3 regions of the Paenibacillus sp. FSL P2-0121 genome follow, and region 3 is predicted to be linked to each of the others. Evidence: riboswitches for the same ligand, from Rfam matches in the RefSeq annotation. Region 3 holds a riboswitch; each other region holds the start of a gene.
What was found. Region 3 has a riboswitch for cyclic di-AMP ahead of MKY54_RS00545 (C40 family peptidase). Riboswitches for the same ligand answer to the same signal wherever they lie in the genome.
Positions count from the first base shown of each region.

Region 1 (5,861 bases), 2.6 Mb from region 3:
CCTGCGCAATGGTCTCAGCAATATCTTTTAAAGCGGATATTCCGACGGCAGTTGTCACAATTTCAGCTTCTGCTATAGCTCTAGTAACGTCCTCAGTATCATTCAGATTGATTGCAGTAACATTATCAACAATAAAGCTGTCCCGGTTCTTGTTAGCTAGGGTGACAGGATATTGCCCACGTTTTTGCAATTGGGCAATTTTACTCTTATTTCTTCCGACGAAACAAACATTGTAACCGGAGTCCGACAACATAGGCCCAATAAAACCTCTGCCAATATTACCTGCTCCAAAATGTACGGCTCTCAATTTGGTATCCCCCTTTAATTTGAACTTAGTTTCTCGGTTTCTCTATACGAAGCAACGTTGAGTAACTACATGATCAAATTCAAGAAGACTTAGATTATCAATTTTATGGTGCTGCTTATCGAATTCAAGAAAATTAGTAATTTCGTTAGGCGTCACAATGCAACGGATGCCAGCTGCTGCCGCTGCCTTAGATCCATTCGGTGAATCCTCGATAGCAACCGCCTCATCAGCTGTGATTCCAAGACAAGCTAACGTTTGGTTATATAGCTCGGGATCTGGTTTCACTTTTGCCACATGGTCGGCAGTCCGAACACATTCGAAATACTCGCGAATACCCAATTGATTCAGATATTTTTCCACCCATTCCAGGGAAGAACTTGAGGCCAGCCCTACGCGTAGTCCAGCTGCTTTGGCGGAATCAAGATAATGCTGAATGCCTGGTCGTATTGTTTCAAGCTCCATAAGTTTGCTGTGTCTCTGTTTAACAGCCTTACTGAACTCTTCTTTGTCAATCGCTAGCTTAAGATCAGTCATTAAATATTCATAAGGATTAAAACTGTTCAAGCTCGTGCCGATGCAGGTGGAATATTGTTCAAGCGTCAGATCCACTCCATATTCTGCATAAGCCTCGTTAAATGCGGTGTACCAAGCAGTCTCCGTGTCGATAATCGTTCCGTCAAAATCAAAAATAATTCCTTTGATCACAATCAACCATCTCCCTCGTATTATGTTTGGTTAGAATATCTTACGCAAAACCTTCTGCATATTCTACAAAAAGCTATTTCGGCTTGCGTTTGACTATAAAAACCATAACAAAGCCCTTCTACTGACGTCAAGCACGGTAGATAACATGCCACGTAATGATAACGATTACAATCAATGTGGACAAACCTGGATTTTTGCATCACCTGAACTTCTTAATACATAACAGTAATCAGATTCAAAAAAACACCACAATCCTATGTGCTTCAAGGGATTCCTTTGCCAAGTTTATTATGAAGACAAGCTCCCTCTCTTTCTCTCGATTGCTGTTATTTAGAGTATTTTTCCAAGCAGCTAAAAATAATTCAAAATAATTTTAAACACATCCTTTTTACTTGATTGTACAAATCAAATTACGGGGTTATTTTTTGTCCATTGAGTAAAAAGAGGCTTTAATTTATGATATATTTTAATCGAGAATGATTATCATTATTGGTGGTCGTTACATATAATAGGGAGGCAATAAGATATGAACAAGGTACGACAGTCCTTCGCTGTGGTATGTGTACTATTTTTGCTGAGTACATTGCTACTGGCGTGCGGAAACTCAAAGGAACAATCCTCTGCCAATAGTACGGTGAACGCAACCGGGAACTCTTCCGCTGCAACCGCGGTACCTTCAGCAGAACCCTCAGATAGCAGTACAGATGAAGCAGCAGCGACTACCCGCTCCTATACAGATTACATAGGGCATACTGTAGAGATTCCGGTGAATCCACAGCGAATTATCTATTCTGGAGAAACTTATGGCGATTTGCTCGCACTTGGTGTGCAGGCGGTAGGTTATCCTCTTTCTATGGGTGAAGGCCAGGTTTTTGAAGATCAATTACAAGGTGTGGAGGATGTAGGCTTCCCTATCAATCTGGAAAAAACATTGGAGCTTCAGCCTGACCTGATCATCTATGCGGGCACAGATGAAGCTGATTTCGAACAGCTCTCCAAAATTGCACCCACTATAATATTTGATACCTTTGCCCCACTCCAGGAACGTATGCTGGACATTGGTGGAATTGTTGGGAAAACGACTGAAGCAGAAGCATGGCTTGCGCAGTATAAAACCGCTGAAGAGAACATGTGGAAGCAATTGAAATCCGCAGGCATGAAAGAGGGCGAAACGGCTGCGGTCTTCACTTATTATCCAGGAGACAGACTGTTTATAATGGCAGCAACCGGACTTTCCCAGGTACTCTATGGGGAGAATGGCTTCAAGGCAACTCCAGCTATTCAGACGATCCTTGATGAAGGTAAAGGGTTCCAGGAAGTATCCATGGAAGTCCTGAAAGAATATGCCGGAGACCGGATATTCATCTTGACTCCAGTGGCAGAAGAAGCAAAACAATCCACAGAGAATCTATTAAAGAGCCCTATCTGGAAGAGCCTTCCTGCCGTCAAGAACGGATATGTCTATACACAAGACATCATGAAGACTTCAAGTGATGCGACAACAAGAGAATGGCTGCTTGGCGAAATTCCACAGCTATTGAATATGAAATAACCTTCCGAGATGAAGAGTTTAACACAAGGCTGATAAAAAACTGCAAGAAGCATGTCAACAGCTGTTGATATGCTTCTTTTTTTTATATACAATGAATTCATTGATAATCATTCTCACCAAATGAACGGAGGCTGAACCCATGCTGCATACATCATCGTCCTGCCCCCACTCCACTCTCTGCTATTTCAGCTAAACGAGGCCGAACTGATGATTCAAGCTGCCGATTCAAGCTCTATAACGCGTACAACCCAGGACTATACCCTTCTCATATTTACTGGAGGGAACGGACAATTGAACCTCGATGATCAAAGCGTGATACTAAGTACGGATAAATGTTATCTACTATCTCCTGGAATCTCCTATAGTACGAACAACCAGGAGCTGACGTTGTATTATTACCTCATCACCTTTACAGCAATTTATACAACCAAGCTTCCTAAACGATATTCTGGAGAGCTGCTTTCCGGCAGACGGGAGTTAATTGTGCACCCGTTCACCAAGGTAATCCGACTAGTCGAAGACCTGCTCATGAACAGGAATAACACCGATGATGTACAACAATTCAAGCGACAATTAAAATTCCAAGAATTGCTGCTGCTACTTTTTGAGCATAATTACCCTTCCAAACACCTGCCAAGTCCTACGGAATCCGTAGAAAAGACCATAACATTCATTCAGGAGCATTATACAGAGAGTATCACCGTGAAGCAGTTAGCTGAACTGGCGGGAATATCAATCTGGCAATATACACCGATCTTTCAGCAGCTTACGGGTAAAAAGCCGCTTGAATACCTGACGGATCTGCGCATTAATCATTCCAAACGATTCCTGCAGGAATCGACTGAACCACTGCGGGAAATCGCCAGACTGGTCGGCTTCTCGGACGAATACTATTTCAGCCGCCGCTTTCGGCAAAAAACCGGAGTTACACCCGGACAATATGCACATCAGCAAGGTCGTAAGCTTACCGTCAAGGATTGGACGGGTCATGAGGTGGAGATTCCAGAGCGAGCGAAACGTATTGTCTATCATGGCGAAACACTTGGCGACCTTCTCGCGTTAGGCGTAAAGCCTATCGGTGGAGATGAAGCGTTCGCCCGGAACAGCGTCTATAAACATCGGCTTAAGAAGCTCGCCAACGTCGGGTTTCCACTGGACCCGCAGTTGACCGCTTCCCTAAACCCAGATTTGATCATTTTGGCAAATAGTGATGAAAGAGCCTACAGAGCAGTTTCTGGTATCGCTCCGACACTCACCTTTGATTCATTTGCATCTCTCGACAAACGAATGCGGACACTAGGCAGTTGGCTAGGTAAACAGCGCGAAGCCGAAGCATGGCTGGAGTCATTCACAATCAAAAACGCTGCCATGTGGCAGCAGCTTTACACGACAACCCTCCAAGTTGGAGAAACCGCCTCTGCTTTGGTCTATGATCATGGAGATCATCTGTATGCTATGGGAATGTCCGGATTCTCCACTGCGCTTTATGCCCCATGTGGATTACAACCGACTGAAGAGATCCAGGCCATATTGGACGAAGAGTTAGGGTTCGCCGAAGTTGATCCAACACGACTGCCTGCCTACGCCGGAGATCATATCTTCATGTTCATTCCGGAACGCAAAGACTCGCGAGCTGCGATGGAACGATTACTAGACAGTTCACTTTGGAACAATCTCCCGGCAGTACGTCAGGGACATGTTTATCTGCTCGACGGAAGCAAATGGAACTCTAGTGATGCGTTAACCCGGGAGAAGCTGCTAACGCTGTTGCCTAAACTACTCGGCGGAAGTAGCGCTAGCAATTGAAAGTGAATCTAGGATTCTCTTTTGACTTTTCAAAACTTGATAGGGTATACTTTATCTACGCTTAATTTCCAACTTTTACAGTTGAAAAGCGGGGGAACCAGTTAATTGGGGCGAATCATTGAGCATTAGAATGTAGGGTACCATCTTACCCGAGTCCGTCAGCTAACCTCGTCAGCAGTGGATGGGTCTGCTTTTCATGTTATTTACATAACCAGAGACCCTTGCTAAGGGTCTCTTTTGGTGCTTTTTTGGACCCTGCTGGCAGTAGATTGGCCTTTGACACTAAGGCTCCCTCATTTCTCACACTACGAGACAAAGGAGAGATGTACGTGCAAAAGGTAAAGTACTTCACGGATATTAACAAAATAGCTATGTTGTCTGAGCTGGAAAAAGAGAATCTGAAAGAAATTACGGACAAATTTGTTTTTCGTGTAAATGACTACTATCTGTCTTTGATTAACTGGGATGATCCAAATGATCCCATCCGTAAGCTGGTTATTCCTAACGAAGGTGAACTGCTGGAGTATGGGCGCTGGGACGCCTCCGATGAGGACACGAATTATGTGGTACCTGGTTGTCAGCACAAGTATAGAACAACTGCACTGCTGATTGTATCCGAGGTCTGCGGGGCTTATTGCCGCTACTGTTTCCGTAAGCGTCTGTTCCGAAATGACGTGAAAGAGGCGATGGCTGATGTCTCTCCGGGTTTGGAGTATATCGCAAATAATCCGGAGATTAACAACGTACTTCTTACGGGCGGGGACAGTTTAATTCTCTCCACACCGAAGCTAAGATCCATTATTGAAAATCTAAGAAGCATTGAGCATGTTAAGATCATTAGACTGGGTTCCAAAATTCCCGTATTTAATCCGATGCGGATCTCTGAAGACGAAGAACTGCTGGAGCTGATTCGTACTTACTCTACCGAAGACAAACGAATCTATGTTATGGCGCATATCAATCATCCTCGTGAAATTACACCTGAAGCCAAAAAAGCATTTAAAGCTCTCCACAACGCAGGGGCAATTGTCGTAAATCAGACCCCCATCCTCAAAGGCATCAACGATGATCCCGTTATTTTAGGGGAACTACTGGACCGGCTTTCATGGGCTGGCGTTACACCCTACTACTTCTTTGTGAACCGGCCCGTAGCCGGAAACCGGGATTTCGTATTACCGCTCGAGCAAGTCTATCAAATTGTAGAAGAAGCCAAAGCCAGAACCTCAGGACTTGGCAAAAGAGTACGCTTATCCATGAGCCACACCTCAGGAAAAATAGAAATTCTCGCCATTGATAACGGAAAAGCCTATCTCAAATACCATCAATCCAGAGATCAGGAATACGGAAAATTTATGATTCTAGATTGTCCAAAGGACGCCGAATGGTTCGATGACCTGCCTGGGAATGAGCAATATTGGACCCCACCTGTGAAAAAAAACGATGCTATTATTTCTGTTAATGATTTATCAGGCGAGCCTGCGGATTTAATCT
Region 1 covers NZ_CP150245.1:2,670,380-2,676,240, reverse strand. Annotated here, with positions in the region: gene MKY54_RS11640 (mannitol-1-phosphate 5-dehydrogenase) at 1-307, opposite strand, end outside; gene MKY54_RS11635 (HAD family hydrolase) at 350-1,012, opposite strand; gene MKY54_RS11630 (ABC transporter substrate-binding protein) at 1,539-2,564, shown strand; gene MKY54_RS11625 (AraC family transcriptional regulator) at 2,772-4,370, shown strand; cyclic di-AMP (ydaO/yuaA leader) riboswitch at 4,419-4,560, shown strand; gene MKY54_RS11620 (KamA family radical SAM protein) at 4,700-5,861, shown strand, end outside.
Region 1: another riboswitch for cyclic di-AMP. It lies ahead of MKY54_RS11620 (KamA family radical SAM protein); the one in region 3 lies ahead of MKY54_RS00545 (C40 family peptidase).

Region 2 (5,861 bases), 490 kb from region 3:
CTGTGATATCCTGTTTCGTTTTCTTGAGTGAATCCGCCTGGGCTTTCCCGCGGCCTTCAGCCAGCGCTTCAGCGAAGTTGGCAAACAGCACTGTGAATAGCAGAATGAACAACACTGTGATATTGAAGCCTACCGATTTCTCTGCATTAAAATATCCGGGGGCCAGTACCATAAGCAATACAATAATCGTACCGATTTCGACTACGAACATGACCGGATTTTTAATTAACGTCACCGGGTTAAGCTTAATAAAGCTATCCTTTACAGCGCTTAGGAGTATGGGTCCCGTCAGCAGCTTTTTTCTTTTTACAGTACTCATCTTGTTCTCCCTCTTCCTACCGTAAGGTCAAATATTCTGCAATCGGGCCGAGCACAATGACTGGCAGAAACGTCAGAGCCCCGATAATTACAACGGTACCAATCAGAATTCCGGTGAACAGACCATTGTCTGTGCGGAATGTGCCAATCGTCTCAGGAACTGGCTTCTTCTGGATCAGTGAGCCTGCAACTGCCAGCATCGCGATTATAGAGACATAACGGCCAAGCAGCATTACGATCCCGGTTGTAACATTCCAAAAGGTGGTGTTGTCCGCAAGCCCTTCAAATCCTGAACCATTGTTCGCGGCAGAAGAGACATATTCATATAACACTTGGCTAAGTCCATGGAATCCGGGATTCGTGATGGCACCGTTGCCCAAGTCCGTTAAGAACGCACCTGCTGTTGGTACAAGGATAATGAACGGATGCACAAGGATAGCAATCGCAATTAGCTTCATCTCCTTGGCTTCTATCTTTCGCCCGAGAAACTCTGGTGTTCTGCCAACCATTAGTCCACATAAGAAGACACCCATGATGGCATACATCAGCATATTGATTAGTCCGACACCTTTTCCCCCGAAGACGTTGTTGAGCATCATTAGGGCCAGAGGGGTAATGCCACCCAGCGGTGTCAGCGTATCATGCATATTGTTAACACTACCTGTCGTAGCTGCCGTTGTTACCGAAGTGAACAGCGAAGATTGCGGGATACCAAAACGCACCTCTTTACCTTCCATGCTGCCTTGCGAAGACTCGATCCCCAGCGCATTGATAGCTGGATTGCCTTTGGTTTCCGCATAATAATTCAATCCCAGCAGTAGTACGAACAAGGTCATCATTGCTGTGAAAATCACCCAGCCCTGACGTTTGTTCTTAGCGAACAATCCGTACATATATGGCAGAGAGGCTGGCAGCATCCACATAGAGAGAATCTCCAGAACGTTCGTAAGTGGATTAGGGTTCTCAAAAGGATGCGCTGAATTGGCTCCGAAGAAGCCGCCACCATTCGTACCTAAGTGTTTAATTGATTCCAAAGAAGCGACTGGACCGATAGCGATTTGTTGCGTCTGCCCTTCGAGTGTAGTGACCTCAAGCGATGGCTTGAGCGTTTGTGGCACATGCAATCCTACCAGCACCAATGAAACTAGCAGAGCTAATGGAATGAATACACGAATATGTGCTTTTACGAAGTCCTCGAAAAAGTTCCCGACTGATTTCTGTCCTGTAATCCCTCTGACAAAAGCAACCGCAACAGAAAATCCGCTCGCTGCAGACGTGAACATCATCATCGTGATGACTGCCATTTGTGAAAAATACGATAGTCCCGTCTCCCCGCTATAATGCTGCAGGTTCGTATTGGTCATAAAGCTGATCACCGTATTGAATGAAAGCGTCTGTTCCATATCGGCAATTCCATTCGGGTTCAGCGGCAATCCCCGCTGTAATCTTAGAAAAATATAACTGAAAGCAACCAGTACGATATTAGTTAAAACAAAGCTGAGTGCATACTTCTTCCAGGACATTCCGTCCCGTTTTTTCAGGCCGATCAGCTTATAAATACCTTTCTCTGTGCCTGCAAACCAGCGATCCGTACGATTCGGTTCGTTAGAAAATACATGATATAAATACGTTCCCATCGGCTTGACCAGCAAGATGAGAATTACAATTACGACGACTATTTGCAAAATGCCCATGAATGCCCCTCCTTAAAATTTCTCAGGATGAATCAACGCGTAAACCAGATATATAAACAACAGTAGGGTAACAGCGATTACTAGAATCACAGCTTATCCCTCCCCGTATCCTCAACTACACCTGCGCACCAGCGCATAAAGCCATAAAATAACCCGTAAATTACAGCTAACGAAGCCACCATATACAGATCCATCATATCTTCCGCACTCCTTCCATTATCCTTGATGAGGTGATCTATCGATTAGAAAATCAGCATCACCACTATGGGAATAGATTACATAGCTCGCACCAAGTCTTTTATAGACCAATCTAGGATTTATTGAACTTGTAATCACAAAAATCGGCTGTGTCGTCCAGGTACGGCACATCTGAATATAGCGGCAGCAAAGCGGAAAGCTGCTCTCAAACAGATATACCCTGCCTACCGGGAACGATGGGCGAAACCAAGTGCTCTGATGGCGGGTATCCACTAGAATAACCTGCTCAATCCCGAGCTCCTCAAGTAAAGCTTTCTCAGCCACATTGTTGGTTAATCCCGCCATCTTAATACCCCTGAACTTCAGAAGTTTAATGAAATGTTCTCCCGCCTTTGTAGGCGCACATACAAGCACATATTCATTCTGATCCGTCATCTTTTTTTCTCCTCCTGCTCATTTACAACAAGGAGGCAACGAAAATCTCCGAAAGGATGTTGACCTATCGTCATTTTCGGGCACAACCTAAAGCTCGGTTGTGTCACGTCATTAGACGCTGCCTTACAAATACCGCTAATGATGAATTTAGCGACCTCTTAGGGGAGGCCTCCATAAATGCTTTGCTTCTAAGAGCACAGCAAAAAGCCACAAAGGATCTCCTCTGTGGCTCGCTAGCGGTCACATTGCACTCATCCTCTCTCCATACGCTTACGAGGTTAGCTGTCGGATTCGGGCGGTGAGAGTCGCCCTACCTGTATAGATGCGAGCTCACTCACACCCTCTACAGGATTCACCCCATAATCGGCTTCCGACTCTCACATCGGCTGCCGATTGTTGGTTCCCCCGCTTTCCTTACCGGAAATTAAGCGGATCAAATATTCGATTGTCGTTGAAACAGGAGTAATCATACTCTTATGCACGAAGACTTGTAAAACCTGAATGATGCCAAAATAATGCAAATTAAAAACTATTTTCCCATTAGATAGCGCTTACTTGATATCTAATCTCTCTATATCTCTTGTTTACTCGAGTTTGGAGCGTTTAATCGCTATCTATAACCCATGTGATTTTATTCACCTTTTTAGAGCGAAAATACTGCAAATTCCCATTATAGGTAGAAACGCAAGAAGCTGAGGCTGAGCGAGAAAGAGGCGCGATAACACGCCATAAATACCTATTTACCTCGTTTTTCAGTCGTAGTCGGCAGGATATGGTTAAAATTGCTCTAAAAGAACATTTTCCGTTTTTTACAGAAAATCTTGAAAAGAGTATGATTCGGGTTGAATCTAATTCATGAAAAACAATCAACGCTGAGTTCCTGCATTCGCAGGGAACGGGGGAACCATCAGGCCACCTGGCCTACTTGGGGTGAATCCAAAGGAGACTGCATAAGTCTCAATAGGTAGGGCGACTCTCACCGTCCGAATCCGACAGCTAACCTCGTAAGCGTAAAGAGAGAGACCCTTGATCCGCCACGCTTTGGCCCAGGTATATCTGCCTGTAATCCAAAACCGCAGCAGAGGTCCTCCTCTTGCTGCGGTTTTTGCGTTACCTGAGCTTATTAGGTGATAGCACGCTGGATGGGGTGAATGTTTTGAAGCACTATTATTTAGGGATACATCAAGGGCTGCTTGAGCCGATAAGTCTAAATTACGTTTGTTTCGGGGCCTTGTGGTTCGAAGAACATAATCACAGGTACATTGTAGGCTATGCATTTGGCCAGAACCAGATCCAAGCCCTTCGCCAGTTCAGCACACCTTCTTCTTGTAAAGACTGTTTAGACTCTAAGATTGTATATGAGATATATAAAAAAATTCGAGAACAACAGCAGCAGCAGGATTGGTCATCACACCAAAAACTCCCGTGGTTTACAGCCTTCAAGGAGCCTTGGAAAGATGTAAGCGCCGGTTGGTATGTCTTGAGATCCCGCAGCACCTTTCCCTTACATCTATCTGTTATACGGAAAGAGAAGTTCCGACTATGGCTAGAGCATACCGCAGTCTGTGAGAATAAAATGGAAATGCTCGCTTGTGTAGAAAAGGCTAGTGTCACTCATCATGTAGACTTAAAGCTTTTGGAAATCTAAGGAGGAACCCTACTATGGACCAGCGCAGACTATCCCGCATTGAAGTATTTGTATTGGATGAACCCGAGCCTATCCACTATGGAATGGAAGGGGCTGAAGGCTGCCGTTATGGTATTCTAAAACTCACCTGTAAGGGAGGTTGCAGCTGGGGGGCTTGTCTGATCTCTGCCAACACCAAAAATTTCGATCTCATTAAATGGAGTTCTTTTTTACGGGCTATCTGTCATTGCCGTCTTGAGGAAGCGCTGGATAAGGTCCGCCGCGAAGGTTCAGATTGGGAGCAGGTTAAGCTTGAGCTAGTTCAGGGTGCTTTGCAGGATTTAAAGGCCAAGCTCCAGGGTAAATCCTTGGCAGGGCATATTCAGCAAGGGCGTCTGTACAGTGTTGCAGCAGGGGGGAGCAATTCCAGAAGTGAACGGCTCTACTACAAACCTTCCAAAGCTTTATCCAGTACCTCCCAGCAGAAACACAGTTGCCCGGAACCAGACACCGCTGATCTCATCAATAAATCAATCTCTTACTTTTCTATATTATAGATTCAAGCAAATCTCTCATTCTGAAAGGATCGTGTTTCACCATGCCTGACCCCTTACCTCCCGAGTCCACCTACAGTACTAAATTTGCAGAGTGTGTCCAAAAGTATACTAATGAAGTCTACGTACTTAGTTCCATGTTGTTAGAACAATCTAATGAGGCGGACAAGGTTACTATACGCACCTTCACAGAGCTTCATAAAATATATCGTCAGGATGAATTCGATCCTCAGTTATTCTCTATCCACGCTTACCGCACTTGTATTCGCCAGTGTGCTGATTCTTTTGCCCGGCGCTCGCTTCTATCGGCTAAGGCATTACCTTGGGAGGAACAGCTTGTGAAGGTATTGTGGTACGGCTTAAAGCTGCCTCTTTCTCAAATAAGCATTATTCTGCAAAAAAGTGTTCCTGCATTGAAAGCACAGCTTAGAGCTGTACGGGAGCAGATGACCGCCCAAGCGGATGTACTAACGAGCGCAAATCTTTCTATAATTTAGTCTCTGACTAGAATTCAAACGATCTTTGAGCGCATGAAGCATCTAACGGACTCAGGAGCCTTTAATTGAAGCTTTTCCACAAATATGGCCGGCGTTCGGACTCCAGTAAAAATCTCGAGCGATGAACGTCTTGGATCGTCTTAAAGCAAGCCCTAATCATCTTCCACCAAGGCTTACGGACCCAGATGACGTTACTTACACGTTTATCGCCTTTTGAGCATAGTATCGGACTCCAGTGCAACTATTTGGTTAAAAGAGCTACTAATTCACCATTTTTCATGCCAATAGCGACTATAGTGTCCGATATCTTGCTAAATCTCGATGATTGTTGCATTTAAGTGCTGCTGGGTCCGTTAGCTATATCAGCTCGTATACAAAGAGATTGCCAACTCAAAAACGGGGATATCCCAACAACCATAAATGGTTGTTAGGATACCCCCGAAAATTCAGTTCCTACTATTACACTTTACTCTTACGCGCCTTACCGTACATCCACAATCCTGCCAACATCCCCACTATAGCAACACCAGTCAATACG
Region 2 covers NZ_CP150245.1:601,569-607,429, reverse strand. Annotated here, with positions in the region: gene kdpB (potassium-transporting ATPase subunit KdpB) at 1-319, opposite strand, end outside; gene kdpA (potassium-transporting ATPase subunit KdpA) at 336-2,012, opposite strand; gene MKY54_RS02675 (hypothetical protein) at 2,229-2,645, opposite strand; cyclic di-AMP (ydaO/yuaA leader) riboswitch at 2,897-3,086, opposite strand; cyclic di-AMP (ydaO/yuaA leader) riboswitch at 3,506-3,670, shown strand; gene MKY54_RS02670 (hypothetical protein) at 3,739-4,293, shown strand; gene MKY54_RS02665 (hypothetical protein) at 4,308-4,829, shown strand; gene MKY54_RS02660 (hypothetical protein) at 4,964-5,323, shown strand; gene MKY54_RS02655 (hypothetical protein) at 5,783-5,861, opposite strand, start outside.
Region 2: another riboswitch for cyclic di-AMP. It lies ahead of MKY54_RS02670 (hypothetical protein); the one in region 3 lies ahead of MKY54_RS00545 (C40 family peptidase).

Region 3 (5,861 bases):
CTGCTGAGATTGACCCTGAGCATTCCATCTTATTGGAGAGCAAACATTTAAACAACTTTAGGCTGGCGGAAATAGAGCCCAAGACGCTCTCTCGCTGGACGTTAAGTGTAACTAAACTACTTGAAACCGTGCTCGGAACTCTTGTCTGGTGAGGTGAATGATTGTGAGAACATCGATAACCCGCGGCTGGCAAAGCATGAAGGAGCAATTTTATATTTTAATTCTGCTCTTCATCTACCGACTGCTCTGGGGCTACTTTATGTATGGTTTCATCCGATCTGCTATTATTCCAATTCTACTGCGCTATCCAGATAAAGACGCCGGCGGCAGCGGTATGGGCAGACTGTTGTATTATATCGAGGGACAGTTCAGCTTGAATACTGACCCTGCGATACGCACTTGGTTATGGATGCTTCTAGGACTTGTTGTCTTGCGACTTCTGCTTTCTCCTTTCATAAGGGCAGGATTGCTGCATGAGCTGCACCAGGAGCGAAAGGGCGAGCGCGGGCTGTTCTTTTTCCCCGGCATGAAGATCTATGGACTACCTGTCTTAGTCTTTAGCCTAATCGAATGGGTGCTGACCCTGCTGCCGCTTTACTGGCTTGCTCCAAAAATGTACGGGCTGTTCTTATCCTCTTTGTTTAACTACACTTTGTTACTTCATTTAGTACCATACGTATTGGCATGGCTTATATATATTTTTATCGTGCGCCTGTTTCTTCTATATATGCAGTTTGGTTACACCGGCGGTACAGGAATGTTCTCCTCACTGTTCATCTGCTTGCGGTCACTGATTCCTGCTATAGGTGTTTCCATTGTACTTGGTGCGGGAGGCTTGCTCTTACTGCTAGTGTGCGGACTGACGGGTCTGTTCTGTCCCGGCCTGCCGGCACTTATAATACGGCAAATCTCACCACTACCTTCTACGCTCTTAAAAATGTGGGGAATCTCTGCACAATATCATCTATGGTGTAGCAAAGCATTTCCACAATAAATTAACCTTATTTGACATAATAAAAAGGTCCCAATTCCTGTATTCAGGAGCTGGGACTTTTTCTCATTACGGATAACTTAAGAGTATTTGCAAAATCATAAAAGCTCTGTTACAATAAGTCCTGTGCTATTAGTAACAATTTTGTAATCAATTGAAACGATTCCTACATAACTAAATGTATTTATCGTAAGTGTAACTGTCGAAACGTCATTCTCTTGGTGCTTAACACGCCTAATTCCTTTGCACCGGGAAGTGGGGGAACCATATTTTGGGTGAATTGATCTCGCTTTACAGGGATCATAGGGAATCTTCTACCGAACCCTTAAGCTAACCTCGCAGGCCTTGGAAGGAGTACATCTTTTGAAAAGACATAATTTAAGAAAAAAATGCGTCGCTGCGGCGCTAGGACTTGTAATGGCATTATCTATTGGTGGAGGAAGCGCCTTTGCCGACTCTAAGATGGACACTGTAATCTCAAAGACTATTGGAGTTGCCTATAAAACCGGAGGTACAAGCACTGCCGGATTTGATTGCTCTGGATTTACAAAATATGTATTCAAGAATGTGGGTCTTACTTTACCTCGTACATCAAAAGCTCAATATAGCGTTGGAACTGCTGTATCCAAAAGCAATCTGCGTTCTGGTGATCTAGTGTTCTTTAACACACTTGGCAATGGAGTATCCCATGTCGGCATTTATGTTGGAAACGGAAAATTCGCACAATCGTCCTCTTCGCGTGGAGTGACCATCACTTCACTCAGTCAGGCCTACTGGGCCAATCGTTATGTTGGCGCTAAAAGAGTAATGAGTACTTCAGCTTATCAAGCTGTAGCCTTCGATTGAAACCTTCCTCACAACTATAACCTCATAATTACAACTGTATGAACCTGAATCTGATTATTCCCGTAATCAAATTCGGGTTTTTCTTTTTTCCATAATATATTTTTACACTAATAGAGCCCAATTGAAACACGTTTATTTGATAAAAATTGCAATTATATTAAAAATTAGGTCATTATTAACGCTTACATATGCCTTTCTACCGTAAAAATGCCAATTTTTCTGCATTAATATGTTAAAAACGATTGCCAAGCGGCTTTCTGTTTGTTACAATTAGCGCAGTGAGATTTTAGTAACATTTTTGTAATCATTAAGTTGTTATTTACAAAGGTTTTGTCATGTATTGATTACAAGCTAATCCTAATCAACAGTATGAGCCGAGTTTCCTAACTATTAGGAAAACGGGGGAACCAACTTTGGGTGAATTGACCTCCATTATATAGAGGGGTCATAGGGGACCTTCAACCGAACCCTTAAGCTAACCTCGTAGGCATTTGGAAGGGGTATACACTTTTGAAGAAGAAGTTAGCAGCAGCAGTACTAAGCTTTTCCATCATCCTCACCATCGGAGCAGGAAGCGCTTTCGCAGATTCCAAAATGGATAAAGTGATTGACAAGGCCATCGGTACTAAATACGTATCCGGCGGTATATCCACTAACGGATTTGATTGCTCCGGATTTACAATGTATGTGTTTGATAAGATTGGCATTAACCTTCCACACCAATCAGGTTCCCAATATCAAATGGGCACAGCAATCTCCCGTGATGATATAAGAGCCGGAGATCTTGTATTCTTCAATACAAGTGGCAAAGGTGTCTCCCATGTCGGCATTTATGTCGGTGAAGGTAAGTTCGCACACGCTTCTACCTCACGCGGTGTTACGATTAGCTCTCTGAGTGATAGCTACTACGTGAAACGCTACGTTGGTGCTAAGCGCATTATGAGCACAGACGCTTACCAATCGGTTGCTGCTGAATCGGAAGACAATGATGATGTTCAATAAGTAACGTACATAGGCTCTTTTCCAAGGTAACTCTTGGAGGAGAGCTTGTTTTTTTGTCTTATTACTTATTTACCCCTCTCATAATTTGTAAAACATTCCTCTCATATAAAGTTTCTGAGTCGAACCTCCCCCATTTTGTATATAATTAGTAATATAGCAATGTCCTCGTGAAAGGAGATCGTTGACTTTATGATAAATCCGTCGGTAACTTTTCATGTAGTTCCTATGGAGGCAATTCACGGAAAAGCTATTTGTAAGTGGAGCTATACGCCTCCATATAATATTTATGGCTGGATGCCGTGGGAGCAGATGCAGGCTCTTGGCATCGAGTTTGGTGATCCGCAGCTCCGGGAGGAACAATATATCTCCATATTAAATGAACAAGAGGTTTTGTGCGGATTCGCACAGTTGTTCCCGATGGAAGGAGTCGTTCGTTTAGGAGTTGGGATGCGCCCCGATCTATGCGGCCATGGTTTAGGCAAACTATTCGTAGATGCAATCGTCCAGACAGCCTTGAATCGTTATCCTGATCGTGAGATAGATCTGGAAGTCCTGACCTGGAACCAACGCGCCATCCGAACTTATCAAAAATGTGGATTTACGATTACAGATACGTATGAACGCCGCACACCTACAGGAGACAAACCTTTTTATTGCATGGTCTATGACAAATGATATTAAATACCATATATTTCATAAGAATGATTGTATTCACGTTCATTTTTTTGTCACAAACCCTATGATAACGCTTCACCATAAGCTATAATGTAGGGAGCAGCTTACATAGAAGGGACGAATTGGGATGCAGAAATGGATCATGAGCGGTTTGTTTTTTGCCGCCTGTGCCTTTGCGGTAGTACTCATGTTTACACTTCCGGGTAAAGAAGAGGTAGCGGAAGAAAATAAGCCCACGATGCCGGTAGTTCAACTGGACGCAGCAAAGGCAGAAGCAACCGTGAAAGCCAGCTGTATCACCTGTCACGGCGATCAGCTTCAAGGTGGAGTTGGACCAAGTCTTCAGAATGAAGGCGGCCAGCATGACGCTGAGGAAATCTACAGCATCGTCACCAAAGGACGTGGTCAAATGCCTTCCTTTAAGGAGAAGCTAGCCCCTGAAGAGATCGCCAACGTCGCACTCTGGCTCTCAGAGAAAAAGTAACCCATCAAGCAACTAAAAACGCCCGTGTATGAGATAGGTGACTATCTATGCACGGGCGTTTATTTTATGATTTTGGCTAAACTAATGATTTTTTTCAAAGGCTTCATTAAATTCATGCGCCGCTCGAAGATCTAGAGCCGTAATCCCATCTTCTTCATTAGATTCAAGTCGCAGGGTAACTGTTTTATAATCAATCGTAATATGTGGATGATGATCGAAGGCTTCTGAAATCGTGGCTACTTCATCAACGAACGCAATGCCCTTCATATATTGGCTGAACATATATTTTCGCACCATAACATTATTATCCAGCTTCCACCCCTCCAGCTTGGTGATCTCCTCACGCAGTTCCTCTTCCGTAAATAACAATTCGTTTCCTCCCTTACAAAAAATTGCAGTAAAGTGCGCAGTTCCCTTTACATGACTTAGGCGTTAAACAAAACATCCCTTAGCTTCTGAGGTCCAAGGGATGTGCCAGGATAAAGGCGATATTTTCGATTTAATGTATTCACAAATCCCAGCGATTATAACTCGGCTTTATCAATTTTAACACGGGCTACTAACTACGGGCAAATTACGTCCAGACGTCTCCTCTGCCTAAATCAAAACCACTGAAGCCAAATCCTCTTCGCCAACTAAAATATTAATGCGATGCGTGTCCTTATCGTAAATAATTACACCGCTCCCCACTTCAATCATAGGTTCATTACCCAACGCGAAGAAAAGATCCTCAGCCAATGCTTCCCATACCTCCAGCTTTGATTCTTGGGGTAGTTCCTGCCACTCGTCCGGATCCATCTCAAAAAATAAATATCCATCGGAAATTCGTCCGACGGCTTCGGTCAAATCTGTTAGAATTTCACCGTAATCTCTACCATGCTTTACACCCACGTATATCACTCCGTTTTCTTCACAGATGAATAATTACTTACCTTATCCATTATAGCCGAAAAAATGACTTCACAAAAAACCGAATGATGTCGATAAATAAGAATATACGTTAATTCGGTTTCGCACAGAGTGCCCTGCCGCTGTTTCAAGGATGATATACGCGGCATTGTCGGAACACATCTTAAATCTCACGGACGAGGTGCAAAATGGAAATTTCAACAATAATTGGTTTAATTTTTGGTTTGGTTGCTGTAATCTGGGGCATGATCCTCAAGCACGCTCCACTTCATGCTTTGGCCACACCTGCTGCTTACGTTATTATCTTGGTGGGTACGGCAGCGTCTATTTTCATGGCCTTTCCTTTCAACGAGGTCAAAAAGATTCCAAGTCTGTTCAAAATGATCTTTATCAAAAAGAAATTAATCAGTAAACCCGAATTAATCACTATGTTTATGGAATGGGCTTCTATCACACGGCGTGAAGGTCTGTTGGCTCTAGAATCAAAGGTCGATGAAATAGAAGATAACTTCCTCAGGAATGGCATGCGGATGATCATTGATGGAAATGATCAGGATTTTGTCCGCGATGTCCTCATGGAGGATATCCACGCCACAGAGGATAGACATAAAGCAGGAGCGCTCATCTTCTCACAGGCAGGTATGTATGCTCCTACCCTTGGGGTGCTCGGGGCGGTTATCGGCCTCATCGCCGCTCTGGCTGATATGAGTGATATGAACAAATTGGCTGCGGCAATCGGGGCTGCCTTCATCGCCACTTTGCTTGGTATCTTTACAGGTTACGTATTATGGCATCCTATTGCTAATAAACTGAAACGTCTCTCCAAACAAGAAATCGAAGTTCGAATGATGATGGTCGAAGGTCTTTTGTCCATACAGTCCGGTGTATCTACTATTGCCATCAATCAGAAGCTTGCTGTATTCCTAACACCTTCGCAACGCGTTAAGTTAAATG
Region 3 covers NZ_CP150245.1:110,274-116,134, reverse strand. Annotated here, with positions in the region: gene MKY54_RS00555 (M1 family metallopeptidase) at 1-152, shown strand, start outside; gene MKY54_RS00550 (hypothetical protein) at 164-994, shown strand; cyclic di-AMP (ydaO/yuaA leader) riboswitch at 1,213-1,351, shown strand; gene MKY54_RS00545 (C40 family peptidase) at 1,409-1,837, shown strand; cyclic di-AMP (ydaO/yuaA leader) riboswitch at 2,200-2,342, shown strand; gene MKY54_RS00540 (C40 family peptidase) at 2,387-2,839, shown strand; gene MKY54_RS00535 (GNAT family N-acetyltransferase) at 3,029-3,514, shown strand; gene MKY54_RS00530 (cytochrome c) at 3,642-3,998, shown strand; gene MKY54_RS00525 (4a-hydroxytetrahydrobiopterin dehydratase) at 4,080-4,367, opposite strand; gene MKY54_RS00520 (hypothetical protein) at 4,596-4,889, opposite strand; gene motA (flagellar motor stator protein MotA) at 5,096-5,861, shown strand, end outside.